Linked DNA regions of Halohasta litchfieldiae. The protein of the gene in region 1 binds, or shares a complex with, the protein of each later gene. Links are inferred from orthologs where the notes say so. Each region holds a gene or a part of one and is shown on either strand. Other genes may lie near its edges.

Evidence for each region.
Region 2: the proteins of HALTADL_RS11420 (region 1) and HALTADL_RS16025 are in contact, whole or in part, in a crystal structure (PDB 2QMU), measured with the Saccharolobus solfataricus proteins. The link is inferred for Halohasta litchfieldiae from one-to-one orthologs. Residues at the interface, in WP_231918336.1 of Saccharolobus solfataricus: Met1, Leu2, Arg4, Leu5, Tyr6, Lys8, Leu9, Pro10, Ile106, Lys108, Lys109, Glu110, Lys111; in WP_009988771.1 of Saccharolobus solfataricus: Trp33, Pro65, Glu66, Gln148, Val151, Asp152, Val154, Ser155, Lys156, Ala159, Leu160, Tyr163, Arg164, Lys167, Ile180, Ile181, Pro182, Val183, Ser184, Leu186, His187, Ile189, Asn190, Asp192, Ser193.

What each region holds. Positions count from the first base shown.
Region 1 is NZ_CP024845.1:2,248,785-2,252,038, reverse strand. Bases 174-3,107 are described here. They hold HALTADL_RS11420 (translation initiation factor IF-2 subunit beta), read left to right. Parts: upstream 174-1,303; coding sequence 1,304-1,912; downstream 1,913-3,107. Other genes in these bases: cbiB (adenosylcobinamide-phosphate synthase CbiB), read left to right, coding at 2,662-3,107; HALTADL_RS11415 (HAD family hydrolase), read left to right, coding at 2,010-2,651; HALTADL_RS11430 (double zinc ribbon domain-containing protein), read right to left, coding at 270-827. Outside these bases: HALTADL_RS11435 (ribbon-helix-helix domain-containing protein), read right to left, coding at 1-58; more of cbiB, read left to right, coding at 3,108-3,254. UniProt on the Methanocaldococcus jannaschii protein: eIF-2 functions in the early steps of protein synthesis by forming a ternary complex with GTP and initiator tRNA.
Region 2 is NZ_CP024845.1:3,150,472-3,153,707, reverse strand. Bases 204-3,119 are described here. They hold HALTADL_RS16025 (translation initiation factor IF-2 subunit gamma), read left to right. Parts: upstream 204-1,004; coding sequence 1,005-2,234; downstream 2,235-3,119. Other genes in these bases: HALTADL_RS16015 (DNA-directed RNA polymerase), read left to right, coding at 2,615-3,119; HALTADL_RS16020 (DUF188 domain-containing protein), read left to right, coding at 2,251-2,613; HALTADL_RS16030 (hypothetical protein), read right to left, coding at 558-785; HALTADL_RS16035 (DUF5809 family protein), read left to right, coding at 204-546. Outside these bases: HALTADL_RS16040 (DUF5810 domain-containing protein), read left to right, coding at 1-109; more of HALTADL_RS16035, read left to right, coding at 133-203; more of HALTADL_RS16015, read left to right, coding at 3,120-3,193; transcription elongation factor subunit Spt4, read left to right, coding at 3,194-3,236. UniProt on the Methanocaldococcus jannaschii protein: eIF-2 functions in the early steps of protein synthesis by forming a ternary complex with GTP and initiator tRNA.

The DNA.
Region 1 (3,254 bases):
CCATTTCCTCGACTTCCTCGATTTGCTGCTTCGGAATTCGTAGTGTCACACGCTCCATGCTTACATTCCCCGGTAAGTCAGTCGACAGTACGGCACGCATTGTGCGTGCTACCGTCGGGGGGGACCGTTTTCGTCCGACCGACGTACACTGTAAGACGACTGTCTTACGCAACTGTATCGTTATGCTGAATGTATATAAAAGTACCGGCGAATGTAAGACACACGTTGTAAGACACGGATAGAGAGCCTGAGTCGGCTGTTTTCGTGTGTTATGCGTTGTCTAACACGTCGGCTGCGGGTGTTCGACGGCCACAGCTGGGGCAGAATCCCCAATCGGACTGGATCTCGTCGCCGCACTCACAGAACAGCCTGTGGCTGGTTTTCTCGCCGCAGTTGGGACAGTAGACGTGCTCGTCGTCGACCGTCTCGCCGCACTGTGCGCAGTCGGTGGCGGCTGGCTCCGGCTGGCCGTATTGCTCTCCGCGGTTGGATGTCTTACGGCCAGTCGACTCGTGGTCGACCGACACATCGTCGGCAGTAACACCCTCTAGGGAGACGTTTACAGTGATATCCGGTGCCGTAGCCGGTGGCTGTGTCTGTCGACGAGCTGATTCTCGTTCGGCCACCAGTTGGTCGAGGCGGTCGGTCACCAGATCGTCGATAGTGACGTCCTCGCTGTCCGTCTGAGTGTCGGACGGGGTCGACTCACGGTCCGTCGTCTCGAGGTGGGCGCGAAGTGCCTCTCGCATCACCTCGCTTTTCGAGGCGTCGAGTGCCTCTAGCCGACTGACGAGATCGTCGTCGGCACGGAACGTGATTTTGCTCATCGGGTGTGACTATTATCAGCATACTATTTGAACCTTCTCTTATGGCAGACAGATGTCAGACGGGGAGTGAACAGTAACCCTTAATTGCGGCAACGGGATACGAATCAGTGACCGCCCTTAGCTCAGCCTGGTAGAGCAGTCGACTGTAGATCGACTTGTCCCCCGTTCAATTCGGGGAGGGCGGACTGCGAGATTTGAACGAAGTGAAAATCTCGATAGCGAGCGGCACCGCCGCGAGCTTTTCCTACGACCAACGGGAGTAGTGAAAAATCTCTCCCGGCCCGAATTGAGCAGCGAACGACCGCAGGGAAGTGAGTGAGTTCAATTCGGGGAGCGGATTTGTTTACACCAAGTCGACCCACCGAGTCGACACCCGAGGAGTTGGATCGTCCGCCAAGAGACAGTCGGCTGAATCATGTTGACAAACCCACAGGGAGTTGGCAAGCCATTTAGCCCCGGCACCCCGACAGACACATATGGACTACGAATCGAACCTTGATCGAGCAATCGAGGATCTGCCGGACCTCGGTGGCTCCGACGAGCGGCTGGATATCCCCGAGGCTGAGGCCCAGAAGGACGGTGCGTTTACGCGGCTGACGAACCTCTCGACAGTCGCTGATGCGCTGGACCGTGATCCAGAGCACCTCCACAGTACGATCCAGCAGGAACTCGGCACGGCCGGACAGTACGAGGACGGCCGAGCGCGCTACAACGGCTCGTTTTCGTCGACCGAACTCGATGCGGCCATCGAGTCATACATCGCCGAATACGTCACCTGTTCGGAGTGTGGCCTTCCCGACACCAAACTCGTCACCGAAAACCGGACCCAGATGCTCCGGTGTGAGGCCTGTGGCGCGTTCCGCCCGGTCGCCAAACGCCGCCGTACCGACGACCACACCGAGACGCCAGATATCGAAGAAGGCGAGACCTACGAGGTCGAGATCACCGGCACCGGCCGCAAAGGCGACGGTGTCGCCGAGCGCGGCAAGTACACGATCTTCGTCCCCGGTGCGGAGGAAGGCGATCAAGTCGAGATCTACATCAACAACGTCAGCGGCACACTCGCGTTCGCGCGGCTCGCCTGATTTTCCGGTACCAACCCTGATTTCCGGTCGACAGCGTCCACCGACGACCACCGCGCGGATCGGTGTTTTCAAACCGCTGGTGGCGTATCCTCTCACAGTGAGTTCCACCGTCGCCATCTGTTTCGATCTGTTCGGCACACTCGTCGACGCCGACCAACCCGAGGAGCCGGCCCTCGCAGTCGCCGACGCACTGGAACAGCGCGGTGTTGCGGTCCCCGATGACTGGGCAGACGCCTACACCGAACCTCATATCGATGCGCCCGAGGGCGCGGAGGTCCCGCTTCCGGCCCACGTCAGCGCCGCCCTCGCCAGCCGGGGCGTCAAGCCGACGGATAATGCGGCCCGCAGAGCAGTCGTCGACGCCTTTGACCCGAGCGTTGCAACCCGGCCCGGCGCAGTCGACGCAGTCGAGGCGGCCCACGCATACGGCCCGGTCGGCCTGCTGTCGAACTGCTCGGTTCCTGAGCTGGTGGGCCGGACACTGATCCGCTCAGATCTGTCGCGCGACGCCTTTGATCAGATCGTCTCCAGTGTCGCCTGCGGCTGGCGGAAACCCGACCGGCGGGCGTTCGAAACGATTGGGAGACAGCTCTCGGTTCCCGTCGACCGACTCATCTATGTCGGCGATACACCTGCGACCGACGGCGGAATCGAGGCTGTTGGCGGCACGTTCATTGACGTAAGCGAGACCCCACTGTCACAGCTTCCTGAGCGATTCAGCGAGGTGTCGACGGCATGAGAGGATGTCGATGGCAGTAACTGCCGCCGCAGTCGTGGTTGCGGTGGCCATCGCTGATCGGCTGGCTGGCGAACTACCGGCTCGCATCCACCCGGTTGTCTGGTTCGGTCGACTCGTCGGACCGGTCGACCGACAGTGGTCGTCGCCGCGAGCAGTCGGAACACTGGCGGCAGTTGGACTGCCACTGCTGGCCGCAACAAGCGTCGCAGTTACGGTCTGGATCGCCGGACTCGTTCATCCGGTAGCTGGTGCTGGGGTCGCCGCAACCGTCCTGTTTTCGTCAGTTAGTCTCCGCCTACTGACCGAGACCGCCCGCGATGTGATCTCGCTGTCAGCAACCGATCTCCCGCGTGCGCGAGATGAACTCCGAGCATTGGCGGGCCGCGACGCGAGTGCGCTGTCGCCTGAACTGGTCCGGAGTGCGGCCGCCGAGAGCGCGGCCGAGAACCTTGCTGATGGGCTGGTTGCCCCGATTACGGCCTTCGGACTGGCTGTTGTCGCCATCTCTGCGGGCGGGTTGTCCGTCCCCATCCTGCCGATTGCGACGGCGGCCGCCGCGTGGGTGAAGGCGGTCAACACGATGGATTCGATGGTCGGCTACCA
Region 2 (3,236 bases), 900 kb from region 1 along the record:
CTTGGATGCCGACGCACAATCCATTCTCAACGAGGCCCGGGAGCTGACCCGAAAGATGCAACAGCGTGGTCCCGACGCCGACACCGAGGACGAAAGCAAAGAAACCTAACGGGTCGCCACAGTGTCGACGCCATGCACACCGAAGGCGTCTCCGAACCCGAGACGGTCGAAGCCGCACGGGAAGCCTACGAAACCGCCGGTCCAGCCGCCCAGATCGTCGTCAAGGAGGCCACGAAGGCCATGGAGTTCGACAACGCGGAGTACGACGAGCGCGTCACCGGCGCGGTGATCGAAACCGCCCGGGATGCGCTGTTTGCCTCTCTTTTAAAAGTCTACCACGGCTCTCAGGCCGAGTTCGAGGAGTGGTGCGAAAATCGGCAGGACAGCGTCGACCTTGTCGGGAGTGACGACGTAGAGTCGGTCGTCTGGCATCCAGTCGCGATAGACAAAACAGTTGTCGCCGCCAGCTATCAGGCCGAGCCGGAGGCGGCCGCCGCAACCGTCCGCCGCCGAGCGTTCGGTCGACACTACCGCGAGCAGTTCTGAGCGTCGGATCGCTACGCTTCGTAAAACGTTTTTCCGACTGTTTCCGATTCGATAGCCCAGCCGTCGGCCGGCTCGTCGGCCTCCGGCTTGTAGTAGCGCGTCGACTCGTGGCCGTCGGGAGCGGCATCACTCATATAGGCGAGTTCCGTGATCTCGATCCAGTTGCTCCCGTCGGCTGGCTCGGCGTCGACTATCTCCGTAATCTCCCCGTCGTCGGCTGTCTGAATCCATCGTGCCATCTTCGTCCACAGTATCGAAGTCATGACCTATTAGTGAATCGCGGTATTGCGCGAACGCCTCACAGTCGCTACAGAATATTGACCAGTCGACACGCCTATTGATTGTCAGCCCGCAGTCGACACCGATCACGTCACGGTGTGACGAGACGCCGGGAGAACAGCAACTTTATCAGTCGTTCGGGGCGAATTTTTCACAAGATTACTCTGAGGAGGTCAAAGGTGACACAAGAGACAACACAACCGGAGGTGAACATCGGACTCGTCGGCCACGTCGACCACGGAAAGACGACGCTCGTCCAAGCGTTGAGCGGTTCGTGGACCGATCAGCACTCTGAGGAGATGAAGCGCGGTATCTCCATCAGGCTGGGGTATGCGGACGCAACGTTCCGCCAATGCCCGGGCGTCGAGGAGCCCGACTGTTACACCGTCGAGGAGGAATGTGAAGATGGAACACCGAGCGAGCGACTTCGAACGGTCTCGTTCGTCGACGCGCCCGGCCACGAAACGCTGATGGCAACGATGCTGGCGGGGGCCTCGCTGATGGACGGCGCGGTGCTCGTGATCTCTGCGACCGAGGACGTCCCCCAGTCGCAGACCGAAGAGCATCTGATGGCGCTCGACATCATCGGCATCGAGAACATCGTCATCGCCCAGAACAAAGTCGACCTCGTGGATCGCGACCGCGCGGTCGACAACTACGAGCAGATCCAGGAGTTCGTCGAGGGCACCGTCGCCGAGGACGCCCCAATCGTCCCGATCAGCGCTCAGCAGGAGGTCAACATGGATCTCCTGATCGGCGCCATCGAGGAGACGATTCCGACGCCCGAACGAACCGAAGGCGAGGACGCCCGGATGTACGTCGCGCGGAGTTTCGACATCAACCGTCCCGGCACCACGTGGGAGAACCTCTCAGGTGGCGTCATTGGCGGCAGTCTCGTCGACGGCGAGTTCGAGAACGGCGACGACATCCAACTCCGACCCGGCCGCGAGGTCGACGAGGAGGGCCAAACCGAGTGGCGGTCGATTGAAACGTCGATCCGGTCGCTACAGGCCGGCAGCGAGAACGTCGACTCGGTGACGCCCGGCGGACTGATCGGTGTCGGTACCGGTCTTGACCCAAGCTTCGCAAAGGGCGATGCGCTCGGCGGACAGGTCGCCGGGACGCCCGGCAGTCTGCCACCGACGCGGGAAGCCTTCGAGATGGACGTTGAACTGCTGGACCGCGTCGTTGGCGAAAACGACGAAGTCGAAGAGATCTCGACCGGTGAGCCGCTGATGCTCACCGTCGGCACCGCGACGACAGTCGGTGCGGTGACGAGTGCGCGCTCCGGCGAGTGTGAGGTCAAACTCAAACGACCAGTGTGTGCGCCAGCCGGAGCCAAAATTGCCATCAACCGCCGAGTCGGCGCGCGATGGCGACTGATCGGCGTTGGCACGCTGACGGAGTAAGATGACACGCGTTGGCATGGATACGAACGCGCTGATGATGCCGGTCGAACTCGGGATTCGCGTCTTCGAGGAGGTCGACCGGCTGTTCGACGAGACCGAATGTCTCGTTCCAGAGGCTGTCGTCGACGAACTCGACGACCTTTCGTCGGGCCACGGTGAGGCCGCAACCGCCGCCAGCGTGGGAAAAGATCTTGCCAATCGATGTCGTGTAGTCGAAACGAATGCGTCGTACGCTGACGATGCGATTGTCGAACTCGCCACGGAGGGCGAGTTCGACGCCGTCGTCACGAATGACCGCCCCTTGCGCGACCGCCTGCTGTCCCGCGGTGTTCGCGTCGTCGGTGTCCGGGGAAACAGACTCGGGATAACAGAACCATAATATGTACAAACGGGTACGACTCAAAGATACGGTTGAAGTGCCGCCACGTCAGTTGGCGGATGTAAGTCCACAGCGGGTCAAACACCTGCTGCAGGACAAACTAGAAGGACGGATGGACGAGGATGTCGGCAGTGTCGTCAGTATCGCCGAGGTACACGACATCGGGGAGGGCACGGTGCTCCCCAATCGGCCCGGCGTCTACTACGAAGCGGAGTTCGACGCGATCACGTTCGACCCCGACATGCAGGAGGTCGTCGACGGCACGGTCGTCGAGGTCGTCGAATTCGGTGCCTTCGTCGGGATTGGTCCGGTCGACGGACTGCTCCACGTCTCCCAGATTTCGGACGAATACCTCGCCTTCGATGGCGAGAACCAGCAGCTCGCCTCGACGGAGTCCAACCAGACGCTCGGCGTCGACGATCCCGTCCGCGTGCGGGTCGTCACAAAGAGCATCGACGAACGGAATCCCCGAGATTCAAAAATCGGCCTGACGGCCAAACAGCCGGGGCTGGGCAAACACGAGTGGCTCGAATCTGACCGCAGTAAACGCACCCAAGAAGCCACTTCGGAGGGAACCTAGATGGCCAAATCGCGACTCGCCTGCCGGGAGTGTCACTACGTCA